DNA from 4 places in the Agarivorans sp. MS3-6 genome. Region 4 is predicted to be linked to each of the others. Evidence: predicted binding sites of a transcription regulator. Region 4 holds the regulator's gene; each other region holds the start of a gene.
What was found. Region 4 encodes FliA, which starts transcription of late flagellar genes. Its sites were predicted from a motif close to CTAAAGNTNNNNNNNNNNNNGCCGATA; they were not measured.
Positions count from the first base shown of each region.

Region 1 (4,996 bases), 2.1 Mb from region 4:
TTCCTTGCTAGGTACATCTTATATAGCTTGAGTAAATCACAGCGTAGGCCATCTAGATACTTGGTATCGTTTTCAAGTTGATGAAAAATTGACCCAGCTCGCATCTTTGGTTTTATTGAGATCTTTCACAAGATATGAAATCCTTTTCATGTCTTGTTTGTAAACGGACTGTATTTGTTGTAGGGGCAATGCGGTTGGATTAAGGATCTTAAATTTGGCTTTTTCTTCGCTCAAGGTATTATGCTCTAGGGAATAAAGAGGAGAAGTAATGAGCGGTGTAAGAGCGCAGCAAAAAGAAAAGACCCGTAGAGCGATTATTGACGCTGCATTTAGTCAATTGAGTGCTGAGCGCAGTTTATCCAGTTTAAGTTTGCGAGAAGTCGCCCGTGAAGCGGGTATTGCGCCAACGTCTTTTTATCGTCATTTTTCTGATATGGAAGAGCTAGGCTTAACCTTAGTGGATGAAGGGGGACTAACTTTACGCCAACTGATGCGCCAAGCTCGTCAACGGATCATCGCCTCTGGCGGCAGCGTTATTGGCACGTCGGTCGCAACATTTATGGAGTTTGTGTTTAATAATCCGAATATATTTCGCTTATTGCTGCGCGAACGTTCAGGCACTTCACCAGCTTTTAGGGCTGCGGTAGCCAGAGAAATCGCTCATTTCATTGCAGAGTTAACCGATTATCTTGAGCTCCAATACCGCTGCCCGCGAGAGGACGCGCAAATGCAAGCTGAAGCAATGGTTATCTTAGTATTTAACGCAGGCGCTTCAGCGCTTGATTTAGCGGAGCATGATCGTCAGCAGCTATCTCAAAAAACCATTAAACAATTACGAATCGTAGCCAAAGGTGCGGCTTTATATAACCGCTCTGAAACCCTAAGTTAAGAGGTCGTCAATATGAAAGTAAGAAAATCGCTATTATTACTATCGTTTGTTGCAGGCTTGAGTGGCAATGCGAGTCTTGCTCAGTTTGCTGTAGCAGGATTGAGTTTTTCAATATTTCCTATTATTGCTTTTGTGTTAGCGGTAATGCAGCTCTATCAAATGTATATGCATCAAGACCTGAGTGAAGATTCGCCGATTACTAGCGTGGCGGCATTCTTACTTGGAGCCTTAGGTTATTCAGCCATGTTAAGGGCCGAATTTCCCGATATTGGCAGTAATATCGTATTACTTCTTGTTTGTTTAGCCATTGGACTGTGGTTGATGTTTAAAGTGGGAGGCTTTAAGCGCTAATTGTTTAGTGCCTGCTGCCAAGCTTGGTCGGCAGTGCGTTGATAGCTTTGCCAGTCGCCAGTTAACCAACGCTGGCGACCTCGTTCAGCAAAAAATAAGTGTAACTCGCCGTTAAAAAATTCCCACACTTGGCCGTTGGTGCTAATTAACCCCTCTCCTAGCGACAGGGCATTTGAGCAAAACCCGTTGTATCTCGGGCGATAACGCTCAGGCCCACTGGCAAATTTATCGGCACTTTGCTGACTCGCAAAATACCAGTCGGCCTCATTCCAGCGAACTTTGAAACGGGCCGAGCCTTCAACAATTGTTCTATTTCCGGCCTGAGCGGCGCTATGGTAACTGAGTACATCTGTTCCACCGACCGCTTTATCCCCCCAATAACTGGTACTAACTGGCTCGGCGGCAAAGCTGTTTAAGCTGAATAGTAAGGTAAAGCTAATTATGAATAGGCGGTACATAAGCGGTCCTTGCATTGTGGCTATTATCAACTGTAGACCGATCGGGGCTGGTTGTTATTTCACATTGAAGGAAATCAGCGATTAAGCACCTTAATCGCTGATGGGTTGTTTATCGGCGTTGTAGGTAGACGCCAACCTCAATGTGGTCAGTGTAAGGGAACTGATCAAACAGCGCCCAATGACTAATCTTGTGAGTTTTACTCAGGGTGCTGAGGTTGTCGTATAGAGTATTTGGGTTGCAAGATATGTATACAATGTTGTCGTAGGCTTGCACCATGCCTAAGGTAGCATCGTCTAAACCTGCTCGTGGTGGATCAACTAAAATGGTATTGCATTGGTAGCTGGTTAAATCCACATCGGCTTCTTTTAAGCGGCGAAATTCGCGCTCACCTAACATGGCTTGAGTAAACTCTTCTGCCGACAGACGCAAAATTTTCACGTTATCAATGGCATTGGCTTTGATGTTGTATTGTGCAGCTTCAACCGACGGTTTAGCTATTTCGGTAGCCAGTACTCGATTAAAGTTTTTCGCCAGAGCCAGCGAGAAGTTACCATTACCACAATACAGCTCCAATAAATCACCTTGGCTATTGTTCGTCGCTTGTTGTGCCCATTCCAACATGTGTTGATTTACCACCGCGTTAGGCTGAGTAAAGCTATTCTCAATTTGCTGATAAGTGATCTGCTGTTGATTAACAGTGAGCACTTCATCGACCCGATCTTGCTCCAAACACATTTTCTGTTTACGCGAACGACCAATCAGTTGAATAGAGAACTGCTTACTGAGTTCTTCTTTTAATAGTTTGGCTGCTTCCCGCCATTGTTCATCAATGGCTTTGTGGTAAAGCATGCTCACAATGACTTCGCCGCTCAAAGTCGACAAAAAATCCACTTGAAATAATTTGTAGCGCAATAAGGTATTAGACTTTAATTGCTCAATCAGCAAAGGCATTAGGCGGTTGATAATTTCGCTGGCGGGGGGAAAACTGTCTACTCTAAATTTCTGTTTGGTTTTTTGGTCAAACATAATGTAGTAGAGATCGTCACCTTCGTGCCATATGCGAAACTCGGCACGCATCCGGTAATGTTTAGTTGGAGATCCGAAAATGCTGGGCTCTGGTGGTGAAAATTCAGCAAACTGTTCGCGACGTTTGGCGACTTTCTCGGCCAAGAGATCTTGGTACTGTTCTGGGTAGTATGCAATAGCGCTCATGACCGCTCCTCTAAATCTAGCAAGGAGCGCAATTTAAAGGCGCATCGCGTGCTTGTCCAGTTTATCTACAATAATAGTGATAATATTTCTAAAGTTTTAATTTAACATGCCGATACGCAGAGACTAGGGTAAATCCATGGGGGCTTTATGAATGAACTAAATGGCTTGGGCAAAACGCCCATTCAACAATATGCTGAGCGTCTATTGCAGCAATCAACACCTTCGATTGCTAAGAGCAATGGCCTTGCTGATGATAAAGCAAGCTTGACCCAGCAGGGCGCGGTGGCCAGCCATGTATTATTGAGTTCAATTGAAAAGCACACCTTATCTATTGCTAACGGGGCGGTGACAATACCTAAGCCTGAACAGCCTAGTATTTTTGACGCTGAAGAAGTCGCCCGCAATGTACTTAACTTTGTGGCTGGTTCGCTAAATAGTGCCAAGCAGTCGGGAATGTCAGACGACAAACTTGAAGAAATGATGGCTCAAGCTCGAAAAGGCATTGATGTTGGTTTTGCTGGGGCTCGTGAAGAGCTTAGCGATGCAGGTATTCTAAATGAAGAATTAGAGAAGGGCATTGATAAAAGCTACGACCTAATTCAAGAAGGTTTAGAGAAAATTGAAGACGGTGATTACGAAATCCAATCAGCGCCTATTTATAATCAATTGGCTATGTCTAATTCTCAATCTGCCAGTATGGAATTAGAAACGGCCGAGGGTGATATCGTCACCATCAGCTATGGCTCTCAATTAGCCGCTAGCTATACAGAAGGGCGCTCATCTATTCAGGCTTCCTTTGCTTCGCAACAACAATTTAGTTTTTCGGTCGAAGGTGACTTAAACGATGATGAGCTAGCCGCGATCGCTGATTTGATTAAACAAGTTGATGAAGTGGGCCAACAGTTCTTCTCTGGCGATTTAGATAAGGCTTTTGATCAAGCCCTTAACATTGGGTTTGATGAGCAACAGTTGGTGGGTTTTGCGGTTAACTTTCAGCAGCAACAGAGTGTTGCGGTTACTCAGGCTTACCAGCAGGCTGCCGACAAGCCAGCGGGTGGTTCAGACTTAGTACCTGATCTCAGTGAGTTCTTATCAGCATGGCAAGATATACAAGCCAAGGTGAGTGCTTTGTTTGCTGAGCCTCAATCTTCTACCGAAGCATTGTTAGCGGGAATATTGCCGATTTCAAGCCCAGCGGAAGAGAAAGACAAGCAAGCAGGTGTTGAACGCTTCAAAGGCTTCGCTGACAGAATGGCTGAGGCCGTAGCACTGTTTAACAAAACCCCTACTAATCAAGCCAGTTCTGCCAACAATATTAGTTAATTTCAAGTTCAGCTAATGCTCGTTGCTTTGTGCTATCAATCACATAAGGGCTAGCTTATAATCTCGCTCGCTGTGGTGCCTAAACGTGTCATGTTTAGGCCTAATAGGGAATCTGGTGAAAATCCAGAACTGTCGCGCAGCGGTAATGAGGAACGAAAGCTCAGGGAGTGACCTTTTCTAAAGATCTCCAGACACTGTTTGAATGACCAAATGGGAAGTCGTAGCCGTAGTACAAATAACCAGCCTCTAAGTCCGAATACCTGCCACAACGCACATGCTAATAAATAGCAAAGTACTACGCGAAGATTAGGAACGATCGATGAACAAGCTTATGTTACTGGCCATTATTACGCCAGCTTTTGGCTATGCCCAAGAAACCCCCCAACAACAACCTACAGTGGTAGTTACCGCCAATCGAATGGAGCAAACTGCCGCTAGTGTTATTGCTCCTCTTACCGTGATCAGCCGTGATGAGATAGCCAGCAGCGGCGCTCAAGATATTGTTGATGTACTGAACCAGCAAGTGGGTATTAGTGTGGTTCGTAGTGGCGGTAAAGGCCAAGCCGAAAGTGTATTTATTCGCGGCTCAAGCTCTGCACAATCTTTGTACCTCATCGATGGTGTACGTATTAATACCGCCACTAGTGGTGGTGCTCAAATGTCATTACTGCCATTAGAATTCGTAGAGCGTATTGAAATTATACGCGGGGCTCGTGCGTCAATCTATGGCGCAGACGCTGTAGGAGGGGTAATCAATATTAT
Region 1 is NZ_CM134202.1:2,731,821-2,736,816, forward strand. It holds gene fabR (HTH-type transcriptional repressor FabR) at 269-889, shown strand; gene ACVFI8_RS12560 (DUF1422 family protein) at 902-1,240, shown strand; gene ACVFI8_RS12565 (YHS domain-containing (seleno)protein) at 1,237-1,698, opposite strand; gene trmA (tRNA (uridine(54)-C5)-methyltransferase TrmA) at 1,808-2,911, opposite strand; gene ACVFI8_RS12575 (DUF5610 domain-containing protein) at 3,059-4,234, shown strand; cobalamin riboswitch at 4,291-4,516, shown strand; gene ACVFI8_RS12580 (TonB-dependent receptor domain-containing protein) at 4,554-4,996, shown strand, end outside.
Region 1: ACVFI8_RS12575 (DUF5610 domain-containing protein) is a predicted target of FliA. The motif match lies at 3,000-3,026, and genes of this name have one in related genera.

Region 2 (4,996 bases), 1.5 Mb from region 4:
TAGTGGAATTTAAAGCCTATTACCGCGAAAATGGACAGCTACAAATATTGCACGAGCGCTCTAATTTTATCAAAGCGGATAATTGTTGGTTTTATACCGATGGTGAATTTTCGCCAAAGCCTTTGGCCCGCAATTCCTCTTGCCCTTGTGGCAGTGGGAAAAAGCTAAAACAGTGCTGTAACAAATCCTAACTTTAAAACTGAATAAATCGAAAATACAATGGAAAGAAAAATCCTTTTAACTGAATGCCCAGATGAAAAAGGCTTGATTTCAAGCATTACTAACATCTGTGCCAAGCACCAACTCAACATTATCAAGAACAACGAATTTGTTGATAATGACGCCCGCCGCTTTTTTATGCGCACGGTATTAGAAGGCTACTTTAACGATAAGACACTACTAGCAGATCTTGATAGTGCCTTACCACAAGATAGCAGTCGCCGCCTAGAAAGTGCCGGCCGTAAGCGTATTGTCATCATGGTAACCAAAGAAGCGCATTGTTTGGGTGACTTACTGATGAAGGCTGTATATGGCGATATGGATGTAGAGATTGCCGCTGTAGTAGGCAACTACGACAGCCTGCGCGCGCTAACAGAAAAATTCGACATTCCTTTCCATCATATTAGTCACGTAGACCTTAGCCGTGAACAGCATGAACAACTGGTGATAGAAACCGTTCAGCAATACCAACCAGATTATGTGGTATTGGCTAAATACATGCGTATTTTAACGCCAACTTTTGTTGAAGCCTTTAACAATAAAATCTTAAACATTCATCATTCATTCCTGCCAGCCTTCATTGGCGCAAAGCCTTACCAGCAAGCTTATGATCGTGGAGTGAAAATCATTGGGGCCACCGCCCACTTTGTGAATAATGATTTAGATGAAGGCCCTATCGTTGAACAACATGTTATTCATGTTGACCATAGTTACACGGCAGAAGAAATGGCCAAGGCTGGTCGTGATGTCGAAAAAGCGGTATTAAGTAAAGCTCTACAGCAAGTATTAGATGAAAAAGTATTTGTTTACGGCAATCGTACCGTGGTGTTTCGCTAATTAAAGTGCTGCACCTTAAGTGGCTTCGAATAATCGAAGTCACTTAGTACGTGATACATATCAGCGCCTTTCACCTCAACATCGGGTATTGCCTGTAATGGCTTGCTACCTACTCCGTGCTTTAAGCGCGTTAATAGATCGACGTTGTTCATCACTTCTTCAGAGATACCGTCTACGCTATCGTCAGCGTAAGCTGCGTAACCATGTAAGGCTTGCTCTAAACGAATAGCTTCAACAGCCCCACTATGTAAATGCTTACTCCAATTAGCCTGAATATCAAATTCATCAGCTTGCGCTGCTAATGGGCGGTTTGGATGTAATTGAAACTTAGTACGAAGATCCTGTTGAACTTGCTCGTGGGCTTTTTTCTGTAATGAGAACTGCGCTTGATCGCAAACGTTTGGGCTCAGCATACTTAATAGCAAATGAAAGCGAGCATGTTCACCATGGTTGGTACAACGGTTTAAACTATCACCTAGCTGTAACTCATCACATAAGCTGTTACTTCTAATTTGCTCAACTAACATGCTTGCCCCTTTCTAATCCTAATACCGTTATCGGGTACTCGCGGTAAATCTTTAGTAAATACCGAGCAAATGCGCAGATTATAAGCAAACAGTCTACTTAAGGTAAAAATGTCTCTTTTTTTACTTTACAGCCCCACAAGTTCTGGTAATATCCCGCTCCACAAGTAGGAGGGGTTCCCGAGTGGCCAAAGGGAACAGATTGTAAATCTGTCGCGAAAGCTTCGGTGGTTCGAATCCACCTCCCTCCACCATATTGTTAAAAAAAGACACCTTAGGGTGTCTTTTTTTATACCTGCTCGCCCAAGCATCTTAAATAATAATCGCCGTAACTTATCTAAGCCATCCTCACCAGACCCGTATTCATAGCCTTCACAGGCATAACAAGCAGCCCACCCCTTATTAGGTAGGGTGATTTTTCTATTATCGATTAATATTAAGTGTGAGTAATTGAGAAATACCAGCTGGAGAATACATGAGAAACAGGCTAATAGTATCGCTATTGTTAATCGTCTTTAGTGTCGGAGCCAAAGCAGAAGCTGAAACGTTCAGTTATTACTCGATTAATTTCACCCCCGCAGCTTATCAAAGTGATGATGGTATAACCGGATACTATGCTGATATCTTACGTCGTGTCGCTGAAGAGTTAGGCCAAAACCCAATAGATATTAATCTTGTTCCCTACCCGAGAATGGCTCGCATACTCAATAACAACCAAAATGAAGTCATCATCGCCTGCCTCTTCCCTAGTGCAAACTTCAAACCGCACATCTATCAACCCACGTCTGTCGGAACCTTTGAAACAGCAGTGGTAACCTTGCAAAACTCACCGTTAAACTGGGATAGCATTATTGATAAAAGAGTGGCTACGGTGCGCGGTGCCAGCAAAGTGTACGGTGAAAAATTTCACGACTTAGTGCTTAATAACAGCATAAAACTTATCGCCGTAAAGGATTACTACCAAGGTATACAAATGCTCAAAGCGGGCAGAATAGATGCCTTTGCCGGTAACTTATATGCCACCTTAGTGATGGCAGCAGATGAAGATATCGCCTTATCCGAGCCAATGCTTATCAGTGAAAAGCAATCTATGATCACCATTTCTATCGCACCACATATTGAGAATGGCGATCAAATTGTTGCTCAAGTTAGCGACATCGTTAATAAAATGCGAGACAGCGGCGAACTGCAAGATATTATTGAGAAGTACCTACCTAATGCTGAACAGCAACGTTAAACCGCTTATTTGTACCTAGCCTAGCGTATCAGCTGAAGCTTTTTTAATTTTCGGTACAAGGTGGTTCGACTAATACCAAGCTGTTCTGCACTTTTGCTAATATTCCCCTTACAGTGCTGATATACCCGCGCAATATTATCATCAATGCATTGCTTAATATTGGAATTATCGGGCTGCGATGGCTTCGTCATTGCACTTAATTTCAGCTGGAGTGACTCAGGTAAATCATCCCACTGCAAAACATTTTTATGTTCAGACATTAAACAAGCTACTTGCATAAAGTTATCTAACTCTCGCAGGTTTCCTGGCCAGTCATAGCCAAGTAATAAGGCATTGAGTTCACTGCATATCGTTTGCGCTACGCTATATTTACTGTGTAGCTCTGATACCAAGGCATTAATATCTGAACGCTCCCGTAAAGCCGGAAGCACTATTTGTAGACCATTTAATCGGTAATAGAGGTCTTCTCTAAATAGCCCATTTTTAACTTGTCGCTGAAGATCAACATGGGTGGCGGCCACCACTTGAATATTCACCGGATAGCATTGGTTCCCGCCCACTGGCACCACTTCTCTTTCTTGCAATACGCGTAATAAACGGGATTGGGCAGCCAGAGGCATTTCTCCAATTTCATCTAGAAATAAAAAGCCACCATCCGCTTGACGAATTTTGCCCAAATACCCTTTTGGATTAGCCCCAGTAAACGCACCAGCCTGATAGCCAAACAATTCAGCTTCTAGTAAGTCAGTAGGCAGCGCAGCACAATTTACCGCCTGGAGAACCTGCTGAGAACGCCCACTATACTTATGTAAGCGCTTAACAAACTGCTCTTTACCTACACCTGTTTCTCCCAAGATCAGTAAAGGGATCGACTTAGCGATAACTTTATTGGCATGCCACCAAGCTTTTTGCATTCGCGCATCATCTGCGGCCAATAAGCTAGGGTTGCTGGCGTTTTTCACCGATGACACAACCGAATGGGCAGGTTTTAATGCTTTGGTCTGTAAATGCAGCTTTGTCTGCTTATTGGATGCACTTTGGTGCCACTGTTCACCTAGGTGAAAATCAATGCTTTCTCCAATCTTCATTCTTTTTATGAGTTGTTGAGCCATCGGGTTATGACCCAAAATTTTGCCCTCACTGTCCGCGACCACAATGCCCTGCCAACCCGAATCAAGTAAATGCGCTTGTGGCGCAACATCAATACGGTAATGGCTATCTGGAAGCTGGCATAACATGGCCGTTTCCACTTGTTGAGCAAGACTGCTAATCAACAACATTGTTTGCTGATTATGCCGATGTTGTTCGCTGGTAATATCTAACACTGCGACCATTTCTCCCTTAGGTGAAAAAATGGGGCTGGCGCTGCAACTCATAAAACGATGATGCTTAATAAAATGCTGTTCACCAATCACCGATACTGGCTGCTGCATTGCAATAGCTGTCCCTATTGCGTTAGTACCTTTGTAGTTTTCAGACCAATTAACCCCTGTTTCTAAGGCAATATTGGCTAATTTGTCGGCGTACTTTTCTGCGCCCCAGAAATCAATCACAAAACCGTCGATATCAGACAAAATCAACCTGCTAGAGCGATGAGCCATCAATTGCTCAAATAAGGGAAACGCATAGCGGTCAACCAGCTCAATAAGGCCGCGATGTTTATGTAATCGTTGCTGCAGTTGGCTTTTGTCTAAACGTAACTCTTCTGGAGAGTGCCATTCTGATAAGCCAGCGCTTTGACTGCGTGACCAAGAAGCATCAAGAGTAGTAGAAAGTAACGCACGAGCGGTCATAGTACTGTTCCAATATGTAACACATCTACTGTGCCAAAATATAACAGTGTGACACTCCGCCACGAGCACTTACTCGAAGACATCCACACCCCAAAAATCTGTTTGTCTTAACAATCATAGCTTTACATTTCATTAACAATAAGCCAACCCAACTTGGTGCAAGCCTTGCTATATAGGAGTCTAGCGTGTAACACACACGCCAACAATGAAACATTTTAATAACAACTAGAAAAGGAACTCAACTATGGTTTACACACAACCAGGTAAAGCAGGTTCACTCATTACTTTTAAAGAGCAATACGACAACTTTATTGGTGGCGAATGGGTTGCGCCACAAAACAAGCAATACTTTGACAACCGCTCACCGGTGAACGGTGAGGTGTATT
Region 2 is NZ_CM134202.1:3,785,618-3,790,613, reverse strand. It holds gene ACVFI8_RS17510 (YchJ family protein) at 1-191, shown strand, start outside; gene purU (formyltetrahydrofolate deformylase) at 220-1,056, shown strand; gene ACVFI8_RS17500 (VC2046/SO_2500 family protein) at 1,053-1,583, opposite strand; tRNA gene ACVFI8_RS17495 (tRNA-Tyr) at 1,751-1,834, shown strand; gene ACVFI8_RS17490 (substrate-binding periplasmic protein) at 2,056-2,817, shown strand; gene ACVFI8_RS17485 (sigma-54-dependent Fis family transcriptional regulator) at 2,838-4,610, opposite strand; gene exaC (acetaldehyde dehydrogenase ExaC) at 4,855-4,996, shown strand, end outside.
Region 2: ACVFI8_RS17500 (VC2046/SO_2500 family protein) is a predicted target of FliA. The motif match lies at 1,612-1,638, and genes of this name have one in related genera.

Region 3 (4,996 bases), 130 kb from region 4:
CCATATAAGGTACGCATACCGGGCGCTGCATCATCATAACCATTGGTCGACAAGCCGCCTAAACTATAGCGCAAGGTTCTAAACATGGGGTCGCCACTTAACTCTTTGCGGCCACTATTATCATCACCCTCTTGTACCGAGGTTGCTTTGGTATGTTTATCGATTTCTTTAATAACATTATTGTAAGCGTCAATAAATGCCTTAATATTTTCAACCGACTTCTCTTCACTCGGTTGTATATCTACAGTAACTGCACTGGTCGTCAATTTATTGACATCAATAGATACCCCAGAAATCACATTATTAAAGTTATTGGTTGAACTAGTCGCTTCTATATTATCGATAGTAATCTTGGCTGAAGATGCATCGGTCACATCCATTTTCCCGCCAACATTGGTAAAGTTATCTAGCTCAGCATTAGCGCCAGTGTTGGTCACTTGTAAGGTATTTCCGTCCCCGGTTTCGTTTGAGGTCATTGAAAGGCGAATTTCTGAACCGGTATCTATCAAGTTGACCGACACACCGAAGTTGTCGTCTTGGCTATTAATTTGCTCACGTAATTCTTTTAGCGTGGTACCCGCAGTGACATCTACAACCATTGATTTTCCACTAGACGTACTGAAGGTTAATTGGCCGTCAGCTGTCGCGATAACATCATCTTCTGAACTATAAAGTGGTGTTCCGCCATTGCTAGCAGCGTCAATAGAGGTCAATGCGGAGCCTTGCGCTAAAGCTTGTACTTCAATAGCGTAGTTACCATTAGTCGCATTATCAGCGAGATCAACAGAAAACGATTCGCTACCTGCGGCTTCATTAGTGGTAGCTGTTCGAGGGAAAAAGGTATCTTGGCTTTGTGCTTTTTCAAGTATGCTACGAAATGCACTGAGTTTAGATTTGATGCTGCCGACAGCGGAAAGGGTCACCTCGAGGGTGGTTTTGGTTTTTTCAAAGCGTGCATCTTTGCCTGCTCGCTCTGCATTCAGAGTCACTTCGATTAGGGCTTCTAGATCTAAGCCACTACCAATACCTGCCGCTGTAATTCCTGTCATAACATCTTACCCACATATATTTTTATACCAATTGATCAACAAACAAGCCGGTTGTTTCGCCAATGGCGTCTTGAAATTTTTGCAGCCGCTCTTCCAACTGACGATACTCTTCTGTAGGGATCTCGCGAATCAGCTCATCAGTACTTCGATTCAGTACCGAAGTAAAGAACTGCCCATCTCGCTCGTCAACTACAAATTTCACGTCTCTATCTTGGACCTCGAGTAACTGATTGATTGAAGCAACCACATCTTCTACTTGTTCACGGTCATCCGACTGACGTTTTTCCTGGTCGGCCTGTTGTTGAGCCTTAGCTTGCTGTTGTTCTTTTTGAAGCGATATCTGTGCCACTTCCATTTTATCGGCAGCACTAACCTCTGGCTCTCGACTTTGCGTTAAGCCCACGGTTGCCGCCGACGTGGATACTAAACCAACATTACTATCCATATTACAGACTCCTTAAATAAAGCAAGCCACACCTAGAGTATAAGTGTGGCTGCGTCTTTCTTCACTAATTTTACTATTAAACTAAAGCTAACGCAGCCTGTGGGCGTTGATTAGCTTGAGCCAAAATAGAAGTACTAGTTTGCTGTAAGATTTGAGCTTTAGTTAAATCAGCCGTTTCTTTAGCGAAATCAGTATCTTTGATTCGAGAACGCGCACCAGAAATATTTTCTGAGATGTTAGACAAGTTTCGAATTGTAGACTGGAAACGGTTTTGAACCGCACCAAGCTCAGCTCGCTCAGAATCAACCAGTTTAATTGCTGAATCCAGTAAAGCCATTGCAGCACTTGCGCCAGCAACACTAGAAACAGACAGACTTGCTAAACCTAAGCCTGACGCTCCCCAACCACCTGAACGAGAGATGTTTACACTGATATTTTGTCCAGCGTTAGCTCCCACTAGGAATGCAGCAGAGTAACCGCCATCAAGTAGATTAACACCACCAAATTGGGTAGTTGTCGCTACTCGGCTCATTTCAAGTTTAAGTTGAGAAACCTCAGCTTGAAGTGCAGTTCGGTCGCTTGAATTATTGATACCATCTTGAGATTGAACGGCTAACACGCGCATACGTTGCATCATGTTAGTTAACTCGTCCATTGCACCTTCAGCAGTTTGCGCTACTGAGATACCATCTTGAGCGTTCATCACCGCGCGGTCAAGACCTTGGATTTGCGATGTCATACGGTTAGAGATTTGTAGACCAGCAGCATCGTCTTTCGCACTGTTAATACGGAAACCAGAACTTAAACGTTGGTATGCGGTGTCTAGTGTATTGCCAGAGCTTGCTAGCTGGCGTTGTGCGTTCAATGACGACACATTGGTGTTGACAACTAATGCCATATTTTGAGCCTCCTAAGAAATTGTTCATCCTGATTGAACTTGAGTCAGGACGACCAAAACCATTTTTAGTTGTTGAACCCCTGATTTATGAACCGTAAACCAAGACAACGTTTAAATGGACCAAAGTTTTATTAACTTCATATCTGTTAGCGGCAAGGGAAGAAGAAGCTTTAGGAAAAAAATGGAAAAAAGCGGAAAAAATTTGCCGCTTATACGGCAACACCTTATATCACGGGCTTTCACGGCAAAAAATATATCGTAAAAGGCACAATTGAAGTTGATAATAAGGCCAAAAATGAAAATTTATATTTATTTACGCCAAGTTCTTGTCAGTAAAACTTGGCATAAGCTTTGCTTTGTTATTGTGGCAGTCTGAACCACTGCGAAAAAAAGGCCAAGTGAGTATGCATCACTTGACCGTATCGCTCGAAACGATAGGAGATTGAGAGCGAAACTAAAGCGCAACTTATTATTGGTATGGAAATGAGCCTCCTAAGAGTACTAATTGCGCTACTGCAGCCTGAGGACGGTGGATTGAACCCCCACCGTCCTTTCTTTTTACCTGGATTAACCGAGTAATGATAATGCAGCCTGAGGACGTTGGTTTGCTTGAGCCAAAATAGTGGTTGAGGTCTGCTGAATAATCTGGTTACGCGTTAATTCAGCGGTCTCTTTAGCGAAGTCTGTATCTCTAATACGTGAGCGCGCCGCAGTAACATTTTCTGAGATATTCGATAAGTTACGAATAGTCGATTGGAAACGGTTTTGCACCGCACCGAGTTCTGCACGCTTACCATCGATAATCTTCATCGCTGAATCAATGGCTGTCATTGCCGCACTTGCCCCAGCAACACTAGAAACAGACAGAGCGCCTAAGCCTAAGCCAGAAGTACCCCAGCCTCCACTGCGAGAGATATTAACACTGATATTTTGACCAGCATTAGCACCCACCAAGAAGCTAGACGAGAAAGTACCATCGAGTACGTTAACGCCACCAAATTGAGTTGTGGTGCCGATACGGCTCATTTCAGCTTTAAGTTGAGACACTTCTTGTTGAAGCGCGATACGGTCATCTGAGTTATTGATACCATCTTGTGATTGGATAGCCAATACTCGAATTCGCTGTAAAGAGTTGGTAATTTCGTCCATCGCGCCTTCAGCCGTTTGCGCTAGAGAAATACCATCTTGGGCATTCATTACAGCACGGTCTAAACCTTGAATTTGCGAAGTCATACGGTTTGAAATTTGTAAGCCAGCTGCATCATCTTTTGCACTATTAATACGCAAACCCGATGATAAACGTTGGAATGAGGTATCTAATGACCAGCCAGATTGCGTTAATTGGCGCTGAGCATTAATAGATGACACATTTGTATTTACGTATAAAGCCATGATATTTCTCCTATCTATATTTAACCATTTACAGGTTTTATAATTTGTCAGTTATTTTGTTTTTCTGACTTACCTATATAACGGCAACGCTTCAATATTCTTTAGCAATTTATTTTATTTTTTTGTTTTATATATAAGCTGTAAAACAAAAAAGGTTGCTTCAATATTGAAGCAACCTTTATAACGGCAGACTAAGAATATACTTTAGGGTTTATAGGTAATTAAATAGCGAAAGTTGGCTAATGCGGCTGTATGAAGAGTAAGATGTATTAAGCGCTAGTTCGGCTTTCTGAAGGTTGCTCACCGCCTCAGCAAAATCCACCTCACTGACAGAAGCCCTTGATTTTTGGTTGATTATATCCATAGCTGACGCTGAATTTCGTACCGACTCTAGGGAGTTTCCTCGGGCACCTAGCGAGCCCAAGGTTAAATTCACCCTTTCCATAGCATTATCAACGCCTATTAAAAAATCATTCTGAGCAGCAACAAATTCGCCTTCAGGAATAGTATTATCCTCAAGCGCGGTAATAAAATCACCTAACATATTTAAAATATTGTCTTTCACTGGAGGGGCTAACTCAAATTCTTCAGGTGGACCTCCGGCAGCGCCGGTCACCACCACGTCGATACCGTTAAAGTTAATGAGTTCTCCTGAAGTATAATCGCCCACCACAGGGGGTACTAATGACGCCCCGCCATTATCTAAAATTTCATAAGTATCTGGAGAACCAACATTGGTTTGAACTAAAAACTGATTATTAGCCGGATTAATAGGATCGTAATTTAACTTATGAAATGAATCATAGGCTTTTTGATCAGATATCGTAGTGGTAATATTAGCGGTTAAATCGTTTGTAACAAAACGTTTAAATACATTATCAAATATTTCTTGGCCGGTATCATTACTTTGAATATAAACCGATGATGAAACTTTTAACTCATTAACACCTACATCACCCTGGTAGTTGTAGTTTTGCCCGTCATATACATAGGGCTTCTTTTGGGTTTGAAAACCCGAAAAAATGTAACTGCCATCGGCATTTTGACTATTCATAAAGTCAAACATTTGATCTTGAATTTGGCGTAATTCTTGAGCGAGCGAGGCGCGCTCTGTTTCGCCGTTAATACCGTCACCTGATTGCACACCTAATACACGCGCTCTTTGTATGGCTGTCATCATGCCATCGAGAGTCGTTTCTTCAAAGTTCAGTG
Region 3 is NZ_CM134202.1:475,746-480,741, forward strand. It holds gene fliD (flagellar filament capping protein FliD) at 1-1,049, opposite strand, end outside; gene ACVFI8_RS02235 (flagellar protein FlaG) at 1,072-1,494, opposite strand; gene ACVFI8_RS02240 (flagellin N-terminal helical domain-containing protein) at 1,571-2,392, opposite strand; gene ACVFI8_RS02245 (flagellin N-terminal helical domain-containing protein) at 2,960-3,784, opposite strand; gene flgL (flagellar hook-associated protein FlgL) at 3,996-4,996, opposite strand, start outside.
Region 3: ACVFI8_RS02240 (flagellin N-terminal helical domain-containing protein) is a predicted target of FliA. The motif match lies at 2,540-2,566, and genes of this name have one in related genera.

Region 4 (4,996 bases):
CACTGATTTCATCAATGCTGGCACCACCAGCAGCGACATCAGCAGCAGGCGCAACCGGTTCAACAGGCTGCTCTACCACCACTTCTGGTTCTGGTGCAACCACCTCATCGGCGGACTCTGGTTTAGAGAGTTGATGTAAACGCTCGATAATTTCAGGAGAAGCAGGGGTTAAGGGCTCGCGAGCTTGCACTTGACCAAACATATCGTTGACCGCGTCGAGAGCTTCAAGGATTACATCCATTAACTCTGAAGATACGCCTCGCCCGCCATTACGGAGAGTGTCAAAAACGTTTTCTGCACCGTGACATACATCAACCAGTTCAGTTAATGACAAAAATCCCGCACCGCCTTTTACGGTGTGGAAACCTCTGAAAATGGCATTCAATAGGTCACTATCATCAGGACGTTTTTCTAAATCAACCAACTGCTCAGAGAGCTGTTCAAGAATCTCTGCCGCCTCTACGAGAAAGTCTTGTAAGATGTCTTCATCTACATCAAACGACATGCGCTACTCCCTTAAAATCCTAAACTAGATAACAGGTCATCAACATCATCTTGATCGTTGACTACGTCATCCCTTTGCTCTTTATTTATTATTGGACCTTCAGCTTCTATCGCTGATTTGGTGACCGGCTCAGCTTTAGCTAATTCGCTTTTCTCTGCACCGAATAAAGTCAGCATTTCTACCAAACTTTCTTCTACCTCTTGCACTAAGGTGATGACTTTACGGATCATTTGCCCGGTGAGGTCTTGAAAGTCTTGTGCCATCAATATCTCTGTCAACATGCTACGTAGTTTATCTGCATTTGTTGAAGAACTATTAAGGAAAATATCGATTTGGTGACACAGCGCCTTAAATTGGCCCAATTCAATTCGCCGTTCCATCAAACTCTGCCAAATCGGCATTATATCGTTGATGTCACTGGTTAATTTATCAGCAATGGGTAAGCCAGACTCTACCGCGTCCATGGTTTTGTTGGCTGCTTGGTCGGTCATTTCAATGACGTAATTTAAACGCTCTTTAGCGTCTGGAATTTCTTGATTCGCCAGCTCGTTAATACGCATATCGAGCTTAAAATCATTTAAAGAATCGTGGAGTTGACGAGTGAGCTGCCCAACTTTATCAAATAGCAGATTAGCTTTAGGTGCGCACAACTCACTAACGAGTTGATTGGCCTCTGCTACATTGCCTTGTTCAAGCAACGACACCAATTGTTTGGCATCAGCTAACGAAATAATCGGATTATCGGTGCTCACGCATCTTCCTTTATTATTGTAATCGTTCGAAAATCTTATCTAGCTTCTCTTTTAATGTAGCAGCAGTGAACGGTTTCACAATGTAGCCATTTACACCAGCTTGTGCAGCTTCGATAATTTGTTCGCGCTTAGCTTCTGCCGTTACCATTAACACAGGCAAATGAGCAAGGCTTTCATCGGCACGAATATTTTTCAATAAATCGATGCCTTCCATGCCAGGCATGTTCCAATCTGTTACTACAAATTCGAAATCGCCACCTTTAAGCATCGGTAATGCCGTATTGCCATCATCAGCTTCATGTGTGTTATTAAAGCCAAGGTCTCTCAATAGGTTTTTAATAATCCTTCTCATTGTTGAAAAATCGTCAACAACCAGAATTTTCATATTTTTATCCAAGGTACTTCCCCCAACAGGATGCTTGCTAGCTCACAACTGAGCCATAAATTTATAATATGTAGATATTATGCCTTAATAAACACAATATTAGTCCATCTTTTATTAGTTTTGTAAGGATGAATTTCGCTATTGTGTCCAATCTCGCATTCGAGTTTTCACTCTGGCCAGTGCTTGACTATGAATTTGGCTCACACGAGACTCACTTACGCTCAATACTTCACCAATCTCTTTTAGGTTTAATTCTTCGTCGTAATACAAAGACAATACGAGGGCTTCACGCTCTGGTAGCCCCTTAATGCACTCTGCTAAAGACTGCTGAAAACGTTGGTTGGCAAAGCCTTCAAAGGGACGATTAAGCTCGCGACTTTCTTCGCTTGAGATAACATCTTCACTTACGCCGAGGTCTTCAATGCCAAGGATTCGGCCACTATTAACATCGGCCAGCATTGAGTGGTATTCATTAATACTCACTCCCAGTTTTTCGGCTATTTCTGCGTCTTTGGCATCACCATTTTTTTCTCTTTCTACCGCCGCAATCGCATCGTTAATAGCGCGGCTGTTTTTATGTACAGATCGTGGTACCCAATCACCTCGACGAATCTCATCCAGCATAGAACCGCGAATACGGATCCCGGCATACGTTTCAAAACTCGCCCCTTTAGAGCCATCGAAATTACGGGCGGCTTCAATTAATCCAATCATGCCTGACTGAATTAAGTCGTCAACGATGACGCTTGCTGGCAATCTAGCCATAAGGTGGTGGGCAATCCGTTTAACCAAAGTCGCATGACGCTCCACTAAAACATTAGTGTCGTTCACGCTGGCATAAGCGGCAACTTTATTCACTAAGCTGTTCTCTATTTTTGCGTTGACCAAATTCGAGAAGATTCTCGATGAAAAACTCTAAATGTCCACCCGCTTGCTCTGGTATTGGCCAAGTGGTGGCTTTATTTGCTAAGGAGCGAAACGCTAATGAGGCCGGTGATTTTGGATACGCTTCTACAACAACCCGCTGCTTTCTTACTGCCAACCTAACGTTATTGTCATAAGGGATACAAGACACCAATTCTAAGGTTGCATCGAGAAACCGGTCTGTGACTCGGGTAAGCTTAGCAAACAATTCTTGCCCTTCTCTTAGGCTACGTATCATATTGGCCACAATTTTAAACTTATACACTCCATGATTATTAGAGAGTAGCTTAATCAGCGCGTAAGCGTCAGTTATTGAGGTGGGCTCGTCACAAACAACCACAACAATGTCTTGTGAGGCTTTCGCAAAACTTAACACCATATCGGAGATACCTGCAGCAGTATCAACCAACAAAACATCAATCGGCGTTTTTAGGCTGCTAAATGCGCGAATCAAGCCTGCATGCTCTGCCGGGCTTAACTCGACCATTGACTGAGTACCAGAAGTGGCAGGGGCAATCAGAATGCCGTTAGGCCCTTCTACGAGCACTTCGTCTAAGGTGCACTCTCCCGATAAGACATGAGATAAGTTTTTAGTTACCCGCAAACCCAGTAATACATCTACGTTCGCTAGACCCAAATCGGCGTCTAATACCATAACGCGTTTACCTTGTGCGGCCATGGCGATACCCATGTTTAGGGTAACGTTGGTTTTACCTACCCCACCTTTACCACCGGTGACAGCGATAACTTTTACATTATTTTTTTGTTGCATCATTCTGAGGCCGCTAGCTTGATCAAATTCATTATCTTTAGAATACATCTGAAACCTTCTGCTGCTCGGTTTCACTGAACCAGAAATGTTGTTGGGTATTGGAGTCCATCACTGATAAAGCTTGCTCTATCAACTTACTCGGCTCGGCCACCGCTATATCTTCTGGTACTTGCTGACCATTAGTCACGTAACTTATTGGTAAAGCGTGGCGCAAAGTGACATTGAGTACTTCACCTAAGGCTAAGCTTTCATCCAATTTGGTAAGTATGGTACCAGCTAAGGGAATGCGTTGGAATTGGTTCACAGTTTCTTCAATTACTCGGCGCTGAGCATTGGCTGACATGACTAAGTAGTTGCGAATATTAACGCGACTATTTTTCACCAACTTGTCTAATTGCTCATGCAGACGCAGATCGCGCTGACTCATTCCGGCTGTATCAATTAGCACCAATTTTTTGTCTTTAAATTGATAGAGTAGCTGCGATAACTCTTCTTCGTCATTGGCTACGCGAACAGCACACCCCATAATTTTTCCATAGGTAGCTAACTGTTCGTGAGCACCAATCCGATATGTATCGGTGGTTATCATTGCCACACTGTCGGGGCCATGGCGCATTGAAAATTGGGCCGCTAACTTCGCAATAGTGGTGGTTTTACCCACACCAGTAGGCCCCAGCAAAGCGATTGCGCCACCTTTCAATAAGATTTCATCTTGACCCACCGGTAACTGATTGGCGAGTAACTCGCGTAAATGCTGCCAACCTTCTTGAACCCCTAACTCTTCAGGGATGTAGCCGGCAATTTGGTCTGCCATGTCTTCATCAAAGCCAACCACTTGTAACTGCTTTATCAACATTGCTCGTACAGGCTCTTGGCGCTCTACTTCCTGCCACATTAAACCCGATACTTGATGCTCTAGCAGCTTACGCATGGCTGCCATTTCTTTCTTGAGCTCGCCGACTTCGCTGGCACTGGCGTCTTGAGCAACCGGATTAGGGCTTCGTTGTTGCGCTTTACTTGATAACGAACCTTGCTGAACCCAGCCTTGTTGCTGCGCAATTGAGCGCGGAGCTTGAACCGTGCGAGGACGCTGGTTGTCTGCTTGGCTCTGAGATTTGGCGCGAGTAGATTGCTGTAAATTTTCTTTCTGACGTTTTTGATGACGCTGCATAAAATTAGTGAGATTGTCTTTTAGGCTAGCGTTTTCGTCAAAATCATGACTAGGGTGACTGTTTGTTGGCGTTTTACGTGCAGGTGAACTTGGAGCAGCCGATAATTTGACACTATCTTCAGCCAACTCTCGCGTTGTGGTACTGGCTGCCTCGCCGGCGCTTGAAGGTTCAATGGCAGCTACGATCTCGATGCCACCAGTAACCTTTTTGTTAGACATTATCACCGCATCACTGCCAAGTGTTTCTTTTACTTCAGCAAGTGCAGTTCGCATGTCTTTTGCAAAAAAGCGTTTCATTTTCACTGTTCACCTTCCTTTTGCCAGTACGCTGAGGCTACTGCCCTACTGAACTCACAATACGTATTTGTTTGTCTTCTGGTACTTCTTGATAAGAAAGTACTCTTAACGCTGGTAGTGCTGTTTTAACAAACCGAGACATGCTTGAGCGCAATATTCCCGAGGTTAATAAAATAGCAGGTTGGCCAGC
Region 4 is NZ_CM134202.1:601,661-606,656, forward strand. It holds gene ACVFI8_RS02805 (chemotaxis protein CheA) at 1-505, opposite strand, end outside; gene ACVFI8_RS02810 (protein phosphatase CheZ) at 517-1,257, opposite strand; gene cheY (chemotaxis response regulator CheY) at 1,271-1,654, opposite strand; gene ACVFI8_RS02820 (RNA polymerase sigma factor FliA) at 1,781-2,500, opposite strand; gene ACVFI8_RS02825 (MinD/ParA family ATP-binding protein) at 2,493-3,386, opposite strand; gene flhF (flagellar biosynthesis protein FlhF) at 3,376-4,812, opposite strand; gene flhA (flagellar biosynthesis protein FlhA) at 4,844-4,996, opposite strand, start outside.